Regions from separate parts of the Streptomyces sp. NPDC001381 genome, predicted to be linked through region 2. Evidence: riboswitches for the same ligand, from Rfam matches in the RefSeq annotation. Region 2 holds a riboswitch; the other holds the start of a gene.
What was found. Region 2 has a riboswitch for glycine ahead of gcvT (glycine cleavage system aminomethyltransferase GcvT). Riboswitches for the same ligand answer to the same signal wherever they lie in the genome.
Positions count from the first base shown of each region.

Region 1: another riboswitch for glycine. It lies ahead of gcvP (aminomethyl-transferring glycine dehydrogenase); the one in region 2 lies ahead of gcvT (glycine cleavage system aminomethyltransferase GcvT).

Region 1 is NZ_JBIAWO010000005.1:2,134-12,437, forward strand. It holds gene ACFY2L_RS22730 (sugar phosphate nucleotidyltransferase) at 1-1,292, shown strand, start outside; gene ACFY2L_RS22735 (DUF881 domain-containing protein) at 1,400-2,296, shown strand; gene ACFY2L_RS22740 (small basic family protein) at 2,293-2,625, shown strand; gene ACFY2L_RS22745 (DUF881 domain-containing protein) at 2,631-3,464, shown strand; gene ACFY2L_RS22750 (FHA domain-containing protein) at 3,547-4,431, shown strand; gene ACFY2L_RS22755 (MerR family transcriptional regulator) at 4,474-5,211, shown strand; gene ACFY2L_RS22760 (bifunctional nuclease family protein) at 5,295-5,768, shown strand; gene ACFY2L_RS22765 (MerR family transcriptional regulator) at 6,011-6,694, shown strand; partial or broken gene ACFY2L_RS22770 (DNA polymerase IV) at 6,760-8,249, shown strand; gene ACFY2L_RS22775 (PRC-barrel domain-containing protein) at 8,171-8,542, opposite strand; glycine riboswitch at 8,655-8,750, shown strand; gene gcvP (aminomethyl-transferring glycine dehydrogenase) at 8,936-10,304, shown strand, end outside.
Region 2 is NZ_JBIAWO010000019.1:2,005-12,308, forward strand. It holds gene ACFY2L_RS38175 (L-serine ammonia-lyase) at 1-1,233, opposite strand, end outside; gene glyA (serine hydroxymethyltransferase) at 1,354-2,619, opposite strand; gene gcvH (glycine cleavage system protein GcvH) at 2,627-3,004, opposite strand; gene gcvT (glycine cleavage system aminomethyltransferase GcvT) at 3,114-4,232, opposite strand; glycine riboswitch at 4,396-4,496, opposite strand; gene ACFY2L_RS38195 (AAA family ATPase) at 4,638-5,378, shown strand; gene ACFY2L_RS38200 (enhanced serine sensitivity protein SseB) at 5,478-6,278, shown strand; gene ACFY2L_RS38205 (enhanced serine sensitivity protein SseB C-terminal domain-containing protein) at 6,406-7,197, shown strand; gene ACFY2L_RS38210 (ABC transporter permease) at 7,515-8,522, shown strand; gene ACFY2L_RS38215 (ABC transporter substrate-binding protein) at 8,603-10,304, shown strand, end outside.

The DNA of each region.
Region 1 (10,304 bases), on a different contig from region 2:
TGGCGGTGCGTCTCGCCGGCGCCTACGCGACGACGCTCAAGAAGGGCTCCACGGTCACCACGGCCCGCGACCACTCCCGTGGCGCCCGGGCGCTGAAGCGGGCGGTCATCTCCGCACTGCAGGCCAGCGCCATCGACGTACGGGACCTGGAGAACGTACCGCTGCCCGTGGCGCGGCAGCAGACGGCGCGTGGGTCGGCCGGCGGGATCATGATCCGGACCTCGCCCGGGGTCCCGGACTCGGTGGACATCATGTTCTTCGACAGCCAGGGCGCCGATCTGTCGCAGGGCAGCCAGCGGAAGCTGGACCGGGTGTTCGCGCGGCAGGAGTACCGGCGGGCCTTCCCGGGAGAGATCGGGGACCTGCACTTCCCGGCCAGCGTGTTCGACTCGTACACGGGGTCGCTGCTGCGGAACGTGGACACGACCGGGATCGCCGAGTCCGGGCTGAAGGTCGTCGTCGACGCCTCGAACGGCAGCGCGGGACTGGTGCTGCCGAGTCTCCTCGGGAAACTGGGCGTGGACTCGCTGACCATCAATCCCGGTCTGAACGAGTCCAGGCCCACGGAGACCGGTGATCAGCGGCGCTCGGGGCTCGTGCGGCTCGGTGAGATCGTGGCCTCGTCGCGGGCGGCGTTCGGAGTGCGGTTCGATCCCGTGGGCGAGCGGCTCTCCCTCGTCGACGAGAAGGGCCGCATCATCGAGGACGACCGGGCACTGCTGGTGCTGCTCGACCTGGTGGCCGCGGAGCGGCGCAGCGGGCGGGTGGCGCTGCCGGTGACCACGACGAGGATCGCCGAGCAGGTGGCCGCCTATCACGGGACGCAGGTCGAGTGGACGACGACCTCGCCCGACGACCTGACCCGGGTCGGGCGGGACGAGTCGACCATCTTCGGCGGGGACGGCAAGGGCGGGTTCATCGTCCCGGAGTTCAGCAGCGTCTTCGACGGTACGGCCGCCTTCGTGCGGCTGATCGGGCTGGTGGCGCGGACGCAGCTCACCCTGAGCCAGATCGACGCGCGGATCCCGCGGGCGCACGTCCTGAAGCGGGATCTGGCGACTCCGTGGGCCGTCAAGGGGCTGGTGATGCGGCGGGTCGTCGAGGCGGCCGGAGACCGCTTCGTGGACACCACCGACGGGGTGCGGGTGGTCGAGACGGACGGGCGTTGGGTGATGGTGCTGCCCGACCCGGCCGAGGCCGTCACCCATCTGTGGGCGGAGGGGCCCGACGACGCCTCCGCGCAGGCACTGCTGGACGAGTGGTCGTCGGTCGTGGACAGCGCGGGGCGCTGATCCGCGCACCACACGCGCGTGCCGGACAAGTGTCCCCAAGGGGGCCTGTCCGGCACGCCGGTGGGGCCATTCGGAGGTAGTGGCCGCGACATGCGACGATGTGCGGCATGCCGCAGCAGCCCCCCGTTCGGAGCACACCCGCGCGCGCGACGCGCCCGGACGCGTCCATGTCGCTGCTCACCAACGTCATGGACCACAGCCTCGACGACGGCTACGCCGAGGCCGCCGCCCGGAAGCAGTCCGAGGGCACGGGAGGCCTGCCCAAGACCCTGCGGGCGAAGCTGGGTCTCGCCGCCGGTCTGGTGCTCGCGGCCCTCGTGGTGACCGTCGGCGCGGCACAGGCGCGTATCGCGGCCCCGGTCGTGGCCAAGGAGCGCGAGGAGCTGATCGACCGCATCGACAGCGAGACGAAGGCGGCCGACGACCTGGAGAGCACGGTCGACAAGCTGCGCGACGACGTGAGCGCGCGGCAGCGGGAGGCGCTCGAGAAGAGCGGTGGCAGCGGGCAGGCGGACCTGGTGAGCGTTCTGTCGGGCGCCGTGGAGGTGCACGGCCCCGGGATCAAGCTCGTCGTGAACGACGCCAAGGAAGCCACCACGGGAGGCGACGGCGACCCGCGGGAGACCTCCGGGTTCTCGGACACCGGACGGGTCCGTGACCGTGACATGCAGAAGGTCGTCAACGGACTGTGGGCTTCGGGTGCCGAGGCCGTCTCGATCAACGGGCAGCGGCTGACGGCCCTGTCGGCGATCAGGGCCGCCGGTGACGCGATACTGGTCGACAACAAGCCGCTGGTGCCGCCGTACACGGTGCTCGCGGTGGGGGACGGGAAGAACCTCAGCAGCCGGTTCCAGAACAGCGCCGACGGCGTCTATCTGAACGTGCTGCAGGAGAACTACGGCATCCGGACGGCCATCTCCGTGGAGGACGACGTCCGGCTGCCCGCCGCACCGAGTGTGATCGTACGTACTGCACAGCCGAGAACGGAGAAGGGCACATCGTGATCGCCGTACTGGGCCTCGTCGTGGGAGTCGTGGCCGGCCTGTTGGTCCGGCCTGAGGTTCCGGCGGTCGTCGAGCCTTATCTGCCGATCGCCGTCGTGGCGGCGCTGGACGCCGTGTTCGGCGGTCTGCGGGCCATGCTCGACGGCATCTTCGACGACAAGGTCTTCGTCGTGTCGTTCCTGTCGAACGTGGTCGTGGCCGCGCTGATCGTGTTCCTGGGCGACAAGCTGGGCGTGGGTGCCCAGTTGTCCACCGGTGTCGTGGTCGTCCTCGGCATCCGGATCTTCTCCAACGCCGCGGCGATCCGTCGGCACGTCTTCCGGGCGTGAGGCCGATGAGCAGCCCGGACGAGGCGGCCGAGAACAGGCTGCGCAAGGAACTGCCCGAGGAGGTCCCGGCGCCCCCCTCCGCGGAGGAGCAGGCCGAGGACGCCGCCGAGCCGGCGCTGACCGGCCGGCAGCGCCTGGTGAAGGGGCTGTGGCCGCCGCGCGTCACCCGGGCCCAACTCATCGTCGCCCTGCTGCTGTTCGGTCTCGGCTTCGGTCTGGCCGTCCAGGTCGCCTCCAACAGCGACAGCGGAAACGCGCTGCGGGGGGCGCGCCAGGAGGATCTTGTCCGCATCCTCGATGAACTCGACGACCGAAGTCAGCGTCTTGAGGACGAGAAGCAGGGCCTCGAGAAGCAGCGGGAGGAACTGGAGAACAGCTCCGACCAGGCGGAGGAGGCCCGCAAGCAGACGGTCGAGAAGGAGAAGCAACTCGGCATTCTGGCGGGCACGGTGGCCGCGCAGGGGCCGGGCATCACGATGACGATCGAGGACACGAAGGGGACGGTCGAGGCGGACATGCTGCTCGACGCGATCCAGGAACTGCGCGCCGCCGGCGCCGAGGCGATCCAGGTCAACGACGTGCGGGTCGTGGCCGGCACCTACCTGACGGATTCGGACAACAGCGTGAGCGTCGACGGGAACAAGATCAACGCGCCGTTTCGTTTCAAGGTCATCGGCAACCCGCAGGACCTCGAACCGGCGCTGAACATCCCTGGAGGCGTGGTGCAGACTCTCGAGAAGGAGCAGGCCACCGTGACCGTGGAGCGGTCGGACAAGATCGTTGTGGACGCCTTGCGAGCAGCGAAGCAGCCTGACTACGCTCGGTCGTCCTCCCGGTGAACCGGGGGTGCATGGGGCACAACCGCCAGGGGCATGAGGTTGCGGGGGGTCGGCGCACCGATCGGGTGGTGCGTGGTGGAAACTGTCTGGTGGATACGGACGTTGTGAAGGTGTCCGGGTCGGCCGGTGTATTCAGTCAGGGTTCGTCCTGCCCCACGGGCGGGTCTGTTTCGGTCAAGGGGAATCGCCCGTGAAGTTGTTTGCGAAGTTGTTCGGCAAGAGCGCGCGAGAGGGCGGCGACAACGCGACCGCCCGCCATCGCGCACAGCCCGACGCAGAGGGCCAGCGGCCGCTGTTCCGGGACCAGGTCGGTGGTCCGGGCGGTGACATTTCCGGAGGTCAGGGCGCGGCGTCTGTTGACCCCGCCCAGTCCGGCGGCATAGGTTTCGGCCAACCGTCAACCTCAAGTACGGGTGGAGGGTTTTCTCCCATGTCGGCCCTGGTGTGTACGAGGTGCGGTAACCGCAACGCGGAGAACAGCCGCTTCTGCTCCAACTGCGGCGCCCCGCTGCGCCCCGGTCTGACGCCCGAGCGCGCGTCGGAGACGACCTCCACCATCTCCATCTCCGGTCTCGAGGCCTACGACTCCGAGGCCACCGGCCAGACCCAGCTGCCGGCGCTCTCCCCGGAGGCGCAGGCCGCGGTCGACGCGCTGCCGTTGGGCTCGGCGCTTCTGGTCGTGCGCCGCGGTCCGAACTCGGGCAGCCGCTTCCTGCTGGACGGCGACCTGACCACGGCCGGGCGTCACCCGCAGAGCGACATCTTCCTGGACGACGTGACGGTGTCGCGTCGCCACGTGGAGTTCCGTCGCAACCCGGACGGCACGTTCAAGGTCGCGGACGTCGGCAGTCTGAACGGCACCTACGTCAACCGTGAGCGGATCGACGAGGTCGCTCTGTCGAACGGTGACGAGGTGCAGATCGGCAAGTACCGGCTGGTCTTCTACGCGAGCCAGCGGGGCTACTGACCCTCCCCCGGAGTCCGTCCGGGGGGAACAGAGGGAAGGTCCATGCTTCAAACACCGAGGGGCGGTGCCGGGAACGGCACCGCCGCCGCGGACGGTGGTCTGATGAGCATCGGCACCGTGCTGACCGCGCTGCGCGACGAGTTCCCCGAGGTCACCGTCTCCAAGATCCGTTTCCTGGAGGCGGAGGGCCTGATCGAGCCGCAGCGGACCCCCTCGGGGTACCGCAAGTTCAGCGCGCAGGACGTCGAGCGCCTCGGCCACGTCCTGAGGATGCAGCGGGACCACTATCTGCCGCTCAAGGTGATCAGGGAGCACCTGGACGCCATGGAGCGGGGCGAGGCCGTGCCGTTGCCGAGCGTGGGCAGGCAGCGCGACGGGGAGGCCGTCCCGGAGCCCGCGGAGGGGCCCACGGCGGCCCGGATCGGGCGGGCCGAGCTGCTGGCGGCCGCCGGGATCGACGAGTCCGAGCTGGCGGAGTGGGAGTCCTACGGGCTCCTCGTCCCGCTGGAGAACGGCGTCTACGACGCGGAGGCCGCCACGGTGGCCTCGGTCGTCGCCGAGCTGGGGCGGTTCGGGATCGAGCCCCGGCATCTGCGGGTGATGAAGGCCGCGGCCGACCGTGAGGCCGGGCTGGTGGACCAGGTGGTGGCCCCGCTCAGGCGTCACCGCAACCCGCAGACCAGGGCCCACGCGGAGGCCCGTACGAAGGAGCTGGCGGGGCTCACGGTCCGGCTCCACGCGGCGCTGGTGCAGACCGCGCTCGGGGTCCGGCTGCCCTGAGACGCCCGTTTCGCCCTGGCGGATCGGTCACCCGTTCCCGGCCCGACTACCCAAACGTCCCGGGCACGGCCTAGGGTTGCTGTGTGAACGAGCTCGATGTCGTAGGTGTCCGGGTCGAAATGCCCTCCAACCAACCGATCGTGCTGCTGCGTGAAGTGGGAGGCGACCGTTACCTCCCCATCTGGATCGGACCGGGGGAGGCGACGGCGATCGCCTTCGCCCAGCAGGGCATGGCCCCCGCGCGACCGCTGACCCATGACCTGTTCAAGGACGTGCTGGAAGCCGTCGGCCAGGAGCTCACCGAAGTGCGCATCACGGATCTCCGGGAGGGTGTCTTCTACGCGGAGCTGGTCTTCGCCAGCGGTGTCGAGGTGAGCGCACGCCCGTCCGACGCCATAGCGCTGGCGCTGCGCACCGGGACGCCGATCTTCGGCAGCGACACGGTCCTCGACGACGCGGGCATCGCGATCCCGGACGAGCAGGAGGACGAGGTGGAGAAGTTCCGCGAGTTCCTCGACCAGATCTCGCCCGAGGACTTCGGCACCAGCAACCAGTAGCCGCGGCTGCGGCGGCGGGGCCCGCGGCACGAGGACGGCCGCTCTGTTTCCGGCACGTGCCGGCGGCGAGTGAGAGCGTCCTACGCCCTGTTCTCAGCGCATTCGGCTAGCCTTTCCCCGCGGTGGGGTGCGGGAAACCACTCTTAGGGTGATTATCACCCGGCGTGGCGAGTGTGGCGATCGTTGACGCACCCCTGGTGACTGCCTACCGTCGAGAGGGCAGGTCAAGGACGGAGGTCGGCGTGAGAAGCAGCGGCGACGGTACGGCTGGGGGTGCCCCCGGACTCGGTGTCGGGGGGAGCGGTCCGTACCCTCCCCCAAGCTCTCGGCTGCGCCCGAGCAGGGGATACCCCCATCAGGGCAGTGCGGCCGATCACGCTCCGCAGCGACCCGCGGCCGTGCCGAGCAGCGGAGGGGCGACGTCCATGGCGTCCGAGCAGATCGGCTACCGCGGACCGACGGCCTGCGCGGCCGCCGGCATCACCTACCGGCAACTCGACTACTGGGCCCGTACGGGTCTCGTCGAGCCCAGCGTGCGGCCCGCGTACGGGTCGGGCACGCAGCGGCTGTACAGCTTCCGGGACGTCGTCGTCCTGAAGATCGTCAAGCGGTTCCTCGACACCGGGGTCTCCCTGCAGAACATCCGCACCGCCGTGCAGCACCTGCGGGAGCGCGGCTTCCGTGACCTGGAGCGCATGACGCTGATGAGCGACGGCGCGACGGTCTACGAGTGCACCTCGCCGGACGAGGTCCACGCGCTGCTCCAGGGCGGCCAGGGCGTCTTCGGGATCGCCGTGGGCGTGGTCTGGCGCGACGTGGAGAGCGCGCTGTCGCAGCTGCACGGTGAACGGGTCGACACCGGTGAGACGCTCGTCGGGCCGAACCCGGCGGACGAGCTGGCCCGCAGGCGCAACCGGGCGGTCTGAGGCACCTCACGGCGGTGGGCGGCTGCGCGGCGCCATTGTCAGTGGCGTGGTGCAGCATCGGAGATGTGAGAAACGCGCCCACCATCCTGCATCTCGACATGGATGCCTTCTACGCCCAGGCGGAGCAGGCGTCCAAGCCGAGCTTGCGGGGGAAGGCCGTGGTCGTGGGCGGTCTGGGGCCGCGCGGGGTGGTGGCCACCGCCTCGTACGAGGCGCGGGCCTTCGGGGTGCACTCGGCGATGCCGATGCCCCAGGCGCGCAGGCTGGCCCCGAACGCGGCCTATCTGGTGCCGCGCTTCACGTTCTACCGGTCGATCAGCGACCAGGTGATGGCCTTGCTGCGGGCGTTGTCGCCGCTGGTGGAGCCGCTGAGCCTCGATGAGGCGTTCGTGGACCTGGAGGCCGGGGGAGCGGCCTGGGACAGCGAGTCGGCGCGGCTGGCCGGGGTCCGGTTGCGGGCGGACATCCGGGCCGTCACCGGCCTCACGGGGTCGGTGGGACTGGCCGCCTCGAAGATGCTGGCGAAGATCGCCTCCGAGGAGGCCAAGCCCGACGGCCTGGTGCTCATCGAACCGGGGACCGAGCGGGCCCTGCTCGGGCCCATGTCGGTGCGGACGCTGCCCGGGGTCGGCCCGGCCACCGGAGACCATCTGCGGCGGGCCGGCATCACCACGGTCGACGAACTCGCCGAGGCCGGCGAGGACGAGCTGGTGCGCCTGGTGGGCAAGGCGCACGGGCACGGGCTGTACGCGATGGCGCTGGCGCGGGACGACCGGCCCGTGGTGGCGGAGCGGGAGGCCAAGTCGGTGTCGGTGGAGGACACGTACGACGTGGACATCCACGACCGCACGCGGGTGGAGCTGGAGGTGCGGCGGCTGGCGGAGCGGTGTGTGCGCAGGCTGCGGGGCTCGGGTCTGTCCGGGCGGACGATCGTGCTGAAGGTACGGCGCTACGACTTCTCCACGCTCACCCGGTCCGAGACCCTGCGTGGGCCCACGGACGATCCGGCGGTGGTGCGGGAGGCCGCCGCCCGGCTGCTGGACTCCGTCGACACCACGGGCGGGGTACGGCTGCTCGGGGTCGGCGTCAGCGGTCTGGCGGACTTCACGCAGGAGGACCTGTTCGCGCAGGCGGCGGGGGAGGAGCGGGGCGACGGGGCCGAGGAGGAGGTTCCCGAGGAGCCCGCCGGTGAGGAGCCGGTGCCCGTCGAGCACCGGTGGCGCCCCGGACATGACGTGGTCCACGCCGAGCTGGGGCACGGATGGGTGCAGGGCAGCGGCCTGGGCCGCGTCACCGTGCGGTTCGAGACCCCGGAGTCGGCGCCGGGGCGCGTTCGGACCTTCCGTGTGGACGACCCGCTGCTGGCGCCGGCGGAACCACTGCCGCTGGTGCGGCGAAGACCTGAGGAGGAAGGGGCTCCGCGCTCGCCCCTCCCGGACCGGACGGTGGGATCCGGGACGACCGGGTGAGCGCGGCTCAGCTCTCGTCGGTTCCCGCGAGCCTGCCGAAGTCGTGGTCCGGGAAGGCGGGAGGCGCGGCCACGTCGAGGCCGTAGTGGTGGTAGAGCTGGAGTTCCTGTTCCGGGGAGAGGTGCCGGCCCACGCCGAAGTCGGGGGCGTCCTTGATCAGGGCCCGGTCGAAGGGGACGCGCAGGGCGCCGTCGACCAGTTCGCTGGGCTCCAGGGGGACGAAGGCGTCCCGGGAGAACAGGCCGGTCCGTATGGCTGCCCACTCCGGGACACCGGTGGCGTCGTCGAGGTAGACCTCGTCGACGGTGCCGATCCGGGTCCCATTGCGGTCGAACGCCTTGCGGCCGATCAGGTTGCGCGGATCGATGTCGGTCTGCACGGGCCCTCCACTTGGTCGCAACTCATCCGTAAGCACTACAAAAGAACACATCGGGACGGGCGGCCACTCGAGGAGGTCCCGTTGACCTCGCTGGTAGTCTGGCAACGGCTGCTGACCCCGTGCGGGAGAGTCCTCCGGAGATCACCGGAGGCGCCGAAGGAGCAAATCCTCCCCGGAATCTCTCAGGCCCACGTACCGCGCGGACGAGGTCACTCTGGAAAGCAGGGCGGAAGTCGACGGCGTCGACGGCCTCCGTCCTCACCGACGGTGAAAACCGGCCGCCCCAGTGGCGGTCGGTGAAGCTCTCAGGTTGAGATGACAGAGGGGGAGGCCGTCCGGGTACCCGCGTCGTGGTGCCCCTCGAAGGTCGCGTCAGACCAGGAGGCCTCAGAAATGACCGCCGATCGCATTCCGCTCTCCGAGCTCGAACAGGGCATCCCCTTCGAGCAGCGCCACATAGGGCCCGACCAGGAGGCGCGGGCCAAGATGCTCGCGCAGGTCGGTTACGGCTCGCTCGACGAGCTCACCGCCGCCGCGGTCCCGGACGTGATCAAGAACGCCGACGCGCTGGACCTGCCGTCCGCGCGCACCGAGGCCGAGGTCCTGGCGGAGCTGCGCTCGCTGGCCGACCGCAACCAGGTCCTCGACTCCATGATCGGACTCGGCTACTACGGCACGTTCACGCCGCCGGTCATCCTGCGCAACGTCATGGAGAACCCGGCCTGGTACACGGCCTACACCCCCTACCAGCCGGAGATCTCGCAGGGGCGCCTGGAAGCCCTGCTGAACTTCCAGACCATGGTCGCCGACCTCACCGGGCTGCCGACCTCCGGTGCCTCCCTGCTCGACGAGGGCACGGCCGCGGCCGAGGCGCTGGCGCTGTCCCGGCGGATGGGGAAGAACAAGAAGGGCATCTTCCTGGTCGACGCGGACGTGCTGCCGCAGACCATCGCCGTGATCGAGACCCGCGCCGAGCCGACGGGCGTGGAGGTCGTGGTCGCCGACCTCGCCGAGGGCATCCCGGCCGACCTCGCCGCGCGTGAGATCAACGGCGTGCTGCTGCAGTACCCGGGCGCCTCCGGCGCCGTACGCGACATCAAGGCCGTGATCGACCAGGCGCACGGGCTCGGGGCGCTGGTCACCGTCGCCGCCGACCTGCTCGCCCTGACGCTGCTGAAGTCGCCCGGTGAGCTGGGAGCGGACATCGCGGTCGGGACGACGCAGCGGTTCGGTGTGCCGATGGGCTTCGGCGGTCCCCACGCCGGCTACATGGCGGTGCACGAGAAGTTCGCGCGCAGCCTGCCCGGGCGGCTCGTGGGGGTGTCCGTGGACGCGGACGGCCACAAGGCCTACCGGCTCGCGCTGCAGACGCGGGAGCAGCACATCCGGCGTGAGAAGGCCACCAGCAACATCTGCACGGCGCAGGTGCTGCTCGCGGTGATGGCCGGCATGTACGCCGTCTACCACGGGCCCGACGGACTGCGGGCGATCGCGCGGCGGACGCACCGGTACGCCTCGATCCTGGCCGCCGGCCTCGCGGCCGGCGGGGTCGAGGTCGTGCACGGCTCCTACTTCGACACGCTGACCGTGCGGGTGCCCGGCAAGGCGGCGGAGGTCGTCGCCGCCGCACGGGACCACGGGGTCAACCTGCGCCTCGTCGACGCCGACCAGGTGTCGATCGCGTGCGACGAGACCACGGCACGGGGCCAGGTGGCCGCCGTGTGGGCCGCCTTCGGGGTCACCGGGGACATCGAGGCGCTCG
Region 2 (10,304 bases):
CGCCATACGGGCGGCGGTGACGGCCTTGACCGCGGCCATGCCGTTGCGTTCGATGCAGGGGATCTGGACCAGGCCGCCGACCGGGTCGCAGGTGAGCCCCAGGTTGTGCTCCATACCGATCTCGGCCGCGTTCTCCACCTGTTCGGGGGAGCCGCCCATGACCTCGGCGAGGGCGCCCGCCGCCATCGAGCAGGCCGAGCCGACCTCGCCCTGGCAGCCCACCTCGGCGCCGGAGATGGAGGCGTTCTCCTTGAAGAGCATGCCGATCGCGCCCGCGGCCAGCAGGAACCTCACCACGCCCTCCTCGTCCGCGCCGGGGACGAAGTTGACGTAGTAGTGGAGGACCGCGGGGATGATGCCGGCCGCGCCGTTCGTGGGGGCCGTGACCACGCGGCCGCCGGCGGCGTTCTCCTCGTTCACCGCCATGGCGTACAGGGTGATCCACTCCATGGAGTGGGCCAGCGGGTCGCCCTCCGCCCGCAGCTGACGGGCGGTGACCGCGGCGCGGCGGCGGACGCGCAGACCGCCCGGCAGGATGCCCTCGCGGGACATGCCGCGCGAGACGCACGCCTGCATCACCCGCCAGATGCCGAGGAGGCCCTCGCGGATCTCCTCCTCCGTGCGCCAGGCCCGCTCGTTCTCCAGCATCAGGGAGGAGATCGACAGGCCGGTCTCCTCGGTCAGGCGCAGCAGCTCGTCCCCGGTGCGGAAGGGGTACTTCAGGACCGTGTCGTCCAGCTTGATGCGGTCCGCGCCCACCGCGTCCTCGTCCACGACGAAGCCGCCGCCGACCGAGTAGTACGTCTTCGTGAGCAGCTCCGCGCCCGAGGCGTCGTGGGCCGAGACCGTCATGCCGTTCGCGTGGTAGGGCAGGGCCTTGCGGCGGTGCAGGACCAGGTCGTCGTCGAAGGAGAACGGGATCTCGTGCGTGCCGAGCAGGTTCAGCCGGCCCGTCTGCCGGATCTGCTCCACCCGCTCGTCCGCCGTCTCCACGTCGACCGTGCGCGGCGAGGAGCCCTCCAGGCCCAGCAGGACCGCCTTCGGCGTGCCGTGGCCGTGGCCGGTGGCGCCGAGCGAGCCGTACAGCTCGCAGCGGAGCGAGGCGACGGCGTCCAGCAGACCGTCGTTGCGCAGCCGCCGCGCGAACATGCGGGCAGCGCGCATCGGGCCGACCGTGTGGGAGCTGGACGGGCCGATGCCGATCGAGAACAGGTCGAAGACCGAGATGGCCACGGGAGACTCCTAGGGTTTCGGCGGACGCCGCTGTCCGTCGGGTGGTGCAGAAGGGATTCTCACCGGGTGCCCCGTTCACCCGTATGCGTACGAGTGTGCGGGGCGCCCGGCGAAAAGGAACTACTTGTTCAGAACGGGGTACAGCGGGTGCTTGTCGGCCAGGGCCTTGACCCGTGCCTTCAGGGACTCCGCGTCGTAGGACGGCTTGAGGGCCTCCGCGATCACGTCCGCGACCTCCGCGAAGTCCTCGGCCGTGAAGCCGCGGGTCGCCAGCGCGGGCGTGCCGATCCGCAGGCCCGAGGTGACCATCGGCGGCCGCGGGTCGTTCGGGACCGCGTTGCGGTTGACGGTGATGCCGACCTCGTGCAGCCGGTCCTCGGCCTGCCGGCCGTCCAGCTCGGACGCGCGCAGGTCCACCAGGATCAGGTGGACGTCCGTGCCGCCGGACAGGACGTCCACGCCGGCCTCGCGGGCGTCGGCGGCCGTCAGACGCTCGGCGAGGATCCGCGCGCCCTCCACCGTACGGCGCTGGCGCTCCTTGAAGTCCTCGCCCGCCGCGACCTTGAACGAGACCGCCTTCGCGGCGATCACGTGCTCCAGCGGACCGCCCTGGAAGCCCGGGAAGACCGACGAGTTCAGCTTCTTCGCGAAGTCCTTCTTCGCGAGGATGATGCCGCCGCGCGGGCCGCCCAGCGTCTTGTGGGTGGTGGAGGTGACGACGTCCGCGTACTCCACCGGGTTGGGGTGGAGACCGGCGGCGACCAGGCCCGCGAAGTGCGCCATGTCGACCCACAGGTACGCCTCGACCTCGTCGGCGATCCGGCGGAACTCGGCGAAGTCCAGCTGCCGCGGGTATGCCGACCAGCCCGCGATGATCACCTTCGGGCGGTGCTCCTTGGCGAGCTTCTCGACCTCGGCCATGTCGACCAGACCGGTCTCCGCGTCCACGTGGTAGGCGACCACGTCGAACTGCTTGCCGGAGAAGTTCAGCCGCATGCCGTGGGTGAGGTGGCCGCCGTGCGCCAGGTCCAGGCCCAGGATGGTGTCGCCGGGCTGGGCCAGCGCGAACAGCGCGGCCTGGTTGGCCGAGGCACCCGAGTGCGGCTGGACGTTGGCGTACTCGGCGCCGAACAGCTCCTTGACCCGGTCGATCGCGATCTGCTCGGCGACGTCGACGTGCTCGCAGCCGCCGTAGTAGCGGCGGCCCGGGTAGCCCTCGGCGTACTTGTTGGTCAGGACCGAGCCCTGCGCCTCCATGACCGCGAGCGGAGCGAAGTTCTCCGAGGCGATCATCTCGAGCGTGGACTGCTGGCGGTTCAGCTCGGCGTCGACCGCGGCGGCGATCTCCGGGTCGAGCTCGTGCAGGGGCGTGTTCAGAACAGTCATCTGGTCCTCAGCCGGCGGTGTAGGCGGTGTACTCGTCGGCGGACAGCAGCTCGGCCTGCTCGCCCGTGACGCGTACCTTGAACAGCCACCCGTCCTCGAAGGGGGCGGAGTTCACCAGCGACGGGTCGTCGGCGACGTCCTGGTTGACCTCGACGACCTCGCCGTCGACCGGCGAGTACAGCTCGCTGACGGACTTGGTCGACTCCAGCTCACCGCAGGACTCGCCCGCGGTCACCGTGGCGCCGACCTCCGGGAGCTGGACGAAGACCACGTCGCCGAGCGCGTTGGCCGCGTGCTCCGTGATGCCGACCGTCGAGACGCCGTCCGCGGCGGCCGACAGCCACTCGTGCTCCTTGCTGTAGCGGAACTCCTGGGGGTTGCTCATGGCCTGAATTCTCCTGTACGCGGGGGAGTGCTGATGAATGAGGGACTGCTCGGGGCAGGCGTGAACAGCGCGGATGTGCGCAGCGTCACGTGCCCGACGGTCTCAGTGTCTACTTCTGGCGCTTGTAGAACGGCAGTGCCACGACCTCGTACGGCTCGTGGCTGCCCCGGATGTCGACACCGACGCCCGGCGTGCCCGGCGCCGCGTGCGCGGCGTCGACGTAGGCCATCGCGATCGGCTTGCCCAGGGTGGGGGAGGGGGCACCGGAGGTGACCTCGCCGATCACCTCGCCGCCGGCGACGACGGAGAACCCGGCGCGCGGGATCCGGCGGCCCTCGGCGACCAGACCGACCAGCACGCGCGGCGGCTTCGAGGCGGCCCGTTCGGCGGCCTCCAGCAGGGCCTCGCGGCCGACGAAGTCGCCCTCCTTCTCGAACTTCACCACGCGCCCGAGGCCCGCGTCGAAGGGGGTCAGCGCGGTCGACAGCTCGTGCCCGTACAGCGGCATGCCCGCCTCCAGGCGCAGGGTGTCCCGGCAGGACAGACCGCACGGGACCAGCCCGGCGTCCCGGCCGGCCTCGGTGAGCGCCTGCCACAGCGCGACGGCGTGCTCCGGCTTCACGAACAGCTCGAAGCCGTCCTCGCCGGTGTACCCGGTGCGCGCGATCAGGGCGGGGACCCCGGCGACCGTGCCGGGCAGGCCCGCGTAGTACTTCAGGCCGTCGAGGTCGGCGTCGGTGAGGGACTTCACGATCCCCGGGGACTGCGGCCCCTGGACGGCGAGCAGCGCGTAGGCGTCCCGGTCGTCGCGCACCTGCGCGTCGAAGCCCGCCGAGCGCTCCACGAGGGCGTCCAGCACGACCTGGGCGTTGGAGGCGTTGGCGACGACCATGTACTCGGTCTCGCCGAGCCGGTAGACGATCAGGTCGTCCAGGATGCCGCCGTCGGCCCGGCAGATCATGGTGTAGCGGGCGCGGCCGGTCGCGACGCCCCCGATGTTCCCCACCAGGGCGAAGTCGAGCAGGGCCGCGGCCTCGGGGCCGGTGACGGTGATCTCGCCCATGTGCGAGAGGTCGAAGAGGCCGGCCCGGGTGCGCACGGCGGTGTGCTCGTCGCGCTCGGAGCCGTAGCGCAGGGGCATGTCCCAGCCGGCGAAGTCGGTCATCGTCGCGCCGAGCTCGCGATGCAGGGCATCGAGCGCGGTGTGACGGAGTGCGGTACTGCTCATCGGTCGGTCGTCTCCCAAGGGCATGACAGGCGAGGTCGTTCCTCCCCATCTGTCATCGGAACCTGAGAGGTTCGCCATGACCGCCCGCTTCACGAGGAAGCGCAGGTCACGGCTTGCACCTTGGGTGGGGCCCCGGGAACGGCGGCCCGCTTTTCAGATGTGCCTCGCCCGCGCGGTAACGGGGCCTGAGAGATTCAAGGGAGGGACTTGCTCCTTCGGCGCCCCGGCGAAAACTGCTGCTGGGGACTCTCCCGCGCGGATTCAAACGGCCGGTATGCAGTTGGCGCGGACATCATTGCACGGCTTCACCCGATCGTGGCAGGCCGCATCTGTAACCGGCTTGTGTCGGTACGCGCACGAAAACGCGAGACACCGCGCATTACCTTCTCTTTACGCTGGAAGGGGATGAGGGACTTACCCGAACCCCAGGGGAGGACAATCACGGTGGACAGGACCACGGCGAGGACCACGCCCTTCGCGACCACCTCGGCACTCGCGCTGCCCGCGCTGCCCGCACAGCCGACGGGCCGGGCCCGCCAGGCGTGCGGCCCGCAGACCGTGCCCGTCGTCCGTGACCTGCGCGAGCGGGCCGGGCACAGCCCGCACGGCCTGCTGTTCGGCCCCCGTGACCTGGTCGTGGTCACCGGTCTGCCCGGCAGCGGCAAGTCCACGCTCATGCGGCGCGCCGTCCGGGGCATCCGCATCGACTCCCAGGACTCCCGCGACCGCTGGGACGCCCGGACCCCCCGCTTCCTGCCGTACGCCGTCTACCGCCCCCTGGTCCGCCTCGCCCACTACGCGGGACTGCGCCGCGCCCTGCGCACCGGCGAGGGCGTCGTCGTGCACGACTGCGGGACGCAGTCCTGGGTGCGCGACTGGCTGGCCCGCGAGGCCCGCCGCCGCGGCGGCACCCTGCACCTGCTCCTGCTGGACGTCACCCCGGACAGGGCGATCGAGGGCCAGCGCGAGCGCGGCCGGGGCGTCTCGCGGTACGCGTTCCTGCGGCACCGCAGGGCCGCCGCCCGGCTGATCCGCGCCGTGGAGAAGGGCCGGCTGCCCGCCGGCATCGGCTCGGCGGTCCTGCTCGACCGTGACGCGGCGAACGCCCTGAGCCGGATCGGGTTCACGGGCGGGGACAGGACCTGACACCCACAGGGGCGACGGGGGCCGCGAGGGCGGCGGAAAGCCCCCGGGCACCCGCTAGCCTTTCAGCCCCAGCAGTGGTTCCCAGCAGGCGGTAGGCAGATGGACTTCCCCCCGGCGGACTTCCCGGTCTCCCCGGACTTCCCGGCGCAAGCGCACCCCCATCCGCACGGCGGATGGCCCGGCAACGAGTTGGAGGAGGTGCTCTCCGCGTCCCTCGGCATGCCGGGCGCCGGCGGCCGGATCGTCGAGGTGCTCGGCCGCAGCTTCGTCTGGGTGCCCCTGCCCAACGGCGGCGGCCCGCACAGCGGCCCGCTCGACCTGCCCACGGTGGAGCTGGAGGGGCAGGCGTACGTGCCGGTGTTCAGCTCCGAGGAACAGTTCCGCCAGGTCGTCGGCTCCCACATGTCGTACACCATCGCCCCCGCGGTGGAGTTCGCCCGCGGACTGCCCCCGCAGGTCGGCATCCTCGTCAATCCGGACGGTGTGATCGGCATACCGCTGCCCCCGCCCGCCGTGGCCGAGCTGTGCCGCGCCGGCCGCACCGTGCTGGACGGTCCCGCGAGCGGCGGCCGCGTCCGCCTCTTCGAGCCCGACTGGCAGGACGACCCGGTGGACTTCCTCGCCGCCGCCTCCGCCGAGTTCGAGGCGACGGGCGTGGTCCTCACGGCCCGCCGCTGCCTCGCCGCGGTCGAGACGGCCGACCCGGTCATGTTCGTGGGCGTCGAGCTCGCCCACCTCGAAGGCGACGTCCGCGAACTCCCCCTGGACGCCCTGGGCCGGGCCATGGGCCGTGTCCCGGTGCGGTGGCCGGTCAACCTGATCCTGCTGGACGTGGCCCAGGACCCGGTGGGGGAGTGGATGCGGGAGACGGTTCGCCCTTTCTATACGAGGGTGCGCTAGCCACTCCGCGGGAACGGACCGGGCCCGCCGGGGGACGAGAACCCCCGAGCTCCGAAGCGGTCGATGTCGGCGGCTCCACATAAGCTGTTCCCATACGCGGGGCAACACGGATGAAGGGGCGGTAACGGTGAGCGCCAGCGGCATCGCGGCCGGACAGGTCGAGCACATGCTGCGCCAGGTCACGCCCGGGCGCTACGACGCCTACGAGGCTCTCCTGCGCGCGCTCGCGACCCCTGCCTCCGGCCAGGTCTGGATGCTCCTGTGGCAGGGTCAGGCCGGCTCCCCGGACGCCCAGTACGGGAACATGGAGGTGGACGGCCACGGCTACGCCCCCTGCGTCACCTCCGCCCAGGAACTCTCCGCCAGCGGCTGGAACCGCTCGTACGAGGTGGTCGACGGCGTCGACGCCGCCCGTACGCTCTATCCCGACCACTACGGCCTCTGGCTGAACCCGCACGCCCCCGGCGGCGGCGTCGGCATCCCCTGGCCGGATCTGCGCCGCATCGCGACCGGCCTGGACCGACAGCCCGCCGGACCCCTGCGGCTGTCCGAACCGGGCATCGAGATCCCCCAGTTCTACGCCCTGCTCGCGCAGAACGCCCACCGCACCCCGGCGGTCCGCGCGTTGCGCCGCGCCTGGGTGCAGCCGGCCCTGGGCGCGCCCTACCTCGCGGTCGGGCTGGACGTGTACGACACCTCCCCGCCGGCCGTGGACGCCGTACGGGCCATGATGCAGCAGTCGATCGGCGCCGTCCCGGACGGGCTGCCGGTGTCGACGGTCGCCATGACCGACGACCACGACCCGGTCGTGATGTGGATGCGGGCCAACGCCCGCCCGTTCTACGACCGGGAGGCCCACGTCCCCGCCGCCCAGGCACCGGCGGGCGGTTACGGTTATCCGCCGGCCGGCAGGTACTGATTCCGGACGCCACCCGTGACCGCATGGGTCACCCACAGGGGTTCTCCGCGCGTAGATGGCGGCGATTGGTCCGACTTCCGTCCGATGTGCCCCAACAAGTCGCCGTCCGCCCCGCGTTACCCACCGTCCGGATAACGGAACCCCTCTACCCGCATCACGTTTACGCATCCTTTCGCCGCCAACTCTGGCTACAGATCGCCAAAGCGTTGAAGACTCCCGGTCCAGGGGACTTCGTCCCTGTGTACGACGGACTGAACACGCCGCTACAAGCGGCAAGTGCGCGCCGGTCACCGCCGGTTGAGAGGGGTCCCTGCCAGATGACGGCACCATTGCACGAGCCGACCGCGGAAGCGGCCCCGAGCGCGGCTGAAGAAGCGGCGGTCGCCACCGCCGGCGCCAAGGCCGTACAGGGCCGTTCCCTGGGACGGATCGCCTGGGAACGCCTGAAGCGGGACAAGCTCGCCCTGGCGGGCGGCATCGTGGTGCTCTTCCTCGTCGTGGTCGCGCTGCTCGCCCCGGTCATCACGAGTCTGCTCGGCCAGGACCCGAACGAGTATCACGAGAACCTCATCGACCCGCTGTTCGGCACCCCGACCGGTTCCCTCGGCGGCATGAGCGGCGAGCACCTGCTGGGCGTCGAGCCGGTGAACGGCCGCGACATCTTCGCGCGCATCCTCTACGGGGCCCGCATCTCCCTGCTGGTCGGCTTCCTGTCCGCGGTCGTCGCCGTGATCCTCGGCACCGTCCTCGGTATCCTCGCCGGCTTCTTCGGCGGCTGGATCGACTCCGTCATCAGCCGCGTCATGGACGGCCTGCTCGCCTTCCCCCAGCTGCTCTTCATCATCGCGCTGGTCTCCGTCATGCCGAACGACCTGCTGGGGCTGACCGGTTCCAGCGTGCGGGTGTTCGTGATGATCCTGGTCATCGGATTCTTCGGCTGGCCCTACATCGGACGCGTGGTGCGCGGCCAGACGCTCTCCATGCGTGAGCGCGAGTACGTCGAGGCGGCCCGGTCCCTGGGCGCCGGGCAGCTGTACATCCTGTTCAAGGAGCTGCTGCCCAACCTCGTCGCTCCCATCGTCGTCTACACGACGATGATGATCCCCACCAACATCCTCACCGAGGCGGCCCTGAGCTTCCTGGGCGTCGGCGTCAAGCCGCCCACCGCCTCCTGGGGCCAGATGCTCTCCAGCGCGATCGACTACTACGAGTCCGACCCCATGTTCATGGTGGTCCCGGGCGTGGCGATCTTCATCACCGTGCTGGCGTTCAACCTCTTCGGCGACGGCGTACGGGACGCGCTCGACCCGAAGGCCTCCCGCTGAACCGCCGCACCGCAGCCGCACCTCAAATGTCCCGTGGCACTGACACGGGGTCTCTCATCAAATCCGGAGGATCCGAGATCGTGACTACCCAACGCACCTCAGGGCGGCGGAAGCAGGCATTTGCCGCTGCCGCCGCGGTCGCCGCGCTGCTGACCACGGCGGCGTGCGGCGGCGGAGGCGACGACGACAGCGGCAAGGGTTCGAGCACCGGTGCCGCCGGCTTCGACGCCGCGAACAACAAGGTCGCCCAGGCGTCCCTCGCCAAGAAGGGCGGCACGCTGAAGTTCGGCGCCGCCCAGGACGCCGACTCGTGGGACACCACGCGCGGTTACTACGGCATGATGTGGAACTTCGCCCGCTACTACAGCCGTCAGCTCGTGACGAACAAGGCTGAGCCGGGCGCCGCGGGTGCCGAGATCACCCCGGACCTCGCGACCTCGACCGCCAAGGTCACGGACGACGGCAAGACCTACACGTACACCCTGCGTGACGGCATCACCTGGGAGGACGGCAAGCCGATCACCGCCCAGGACGTCAAGTACGGCATCGAGCGCGTGTGGGCGCAGGACGTGCTGGCCGGCGGTCCGACGTACCTGAAGGACGTCCTCGACCCCAAGGGCGAGTACAAGGGTCCCTACAAGGACACCTCCAAGGACAAGCTCGGTCTGAAGGCCATCGAGACGCCAGACGAGAAGACCATCGTCTTCAAGCTGCCGCAGGCCAACTCGGACTTCGAGGAGATGCTGGCGCTCGTCTCGGCCTCCCCGGTCCGCCAGGACAAGGACACCAAGTCCAAGTACGGCCTGAAGCCGTTCTCCTCCGGCCCGTACAAGTTCGAGTCGTACGCCCCGGGCAAGGACCTCACCCTGGTCCGCAACGACAAGTGGTCGCAGGCTTCGGACCCGATCCGCAAGGCCTACCCGGACAAGATCACGATCCAGTTCTTCTCGGACGCCAACCAGCTGGACCAGCGTCTGATCAGCGGTGACCTGGACCTGGACCTCAACCAGACCGGCATGTCGCCGCAGGGCCGCACCACCGCCCTGAAGCAGCACAAGGCCAACCTGGACAACCCGGTCTCCGGTTACGTCCGCTACGCGGTCTTCCCGCAGAGCGTGAAGCCGTTCGACAACATCGAGTGCCGCAAGGCCGTGATCCTCGGTGCCGACCACGTGTCGCTCCAGACGGCGCGCGGTGGCCCGGTCGCCGGTGGCGACATCGGCACCAACATGCTGCCGCCGTCCGTCCCGGGTGCCGAGGGTCAGAAGTACGACCCGTACGAGCTGGCCGGCGCCAACAAGAACGGCAACGTGGCCAAGGCCAAGGAGGCCCTGAAGGCCTGCGGTCAGCCGAACGGCTTCAAGACCACCATCGCGGTGCGCAACAACAAGCCGGTCGAGGTGGCCACCGCCCAGTCCCTGCAGGCGTCGCTGAAGAAGATCGGCATCACCGCCGAGATCGACCAGTACGACGGTTCGCAGACCGCCGGCATCATCGGCAGCCCCTCGAACGTGAAGAAGAAGGGCTACGGCATCATCATCATGGGCTGGGGTCCGGACTTCCCGTCGGTCCAGGGCTTCGGTCTGCCGCTGTGGAGCAGCAAGTACATCGCGGAGAGCGGCAACAACAACTACGCCCTGATCAAGGACAAGACGATCGACGGTCTGTTCGACTCGTACGTCACCACCCTGGACGACGCGGGCAAGACCAAGATCGCCACGGAGATCAACCACAAGGTGATGGAGGGCGCGTACTACCTGCCCTTCGTCTTCGAGCGGTTCA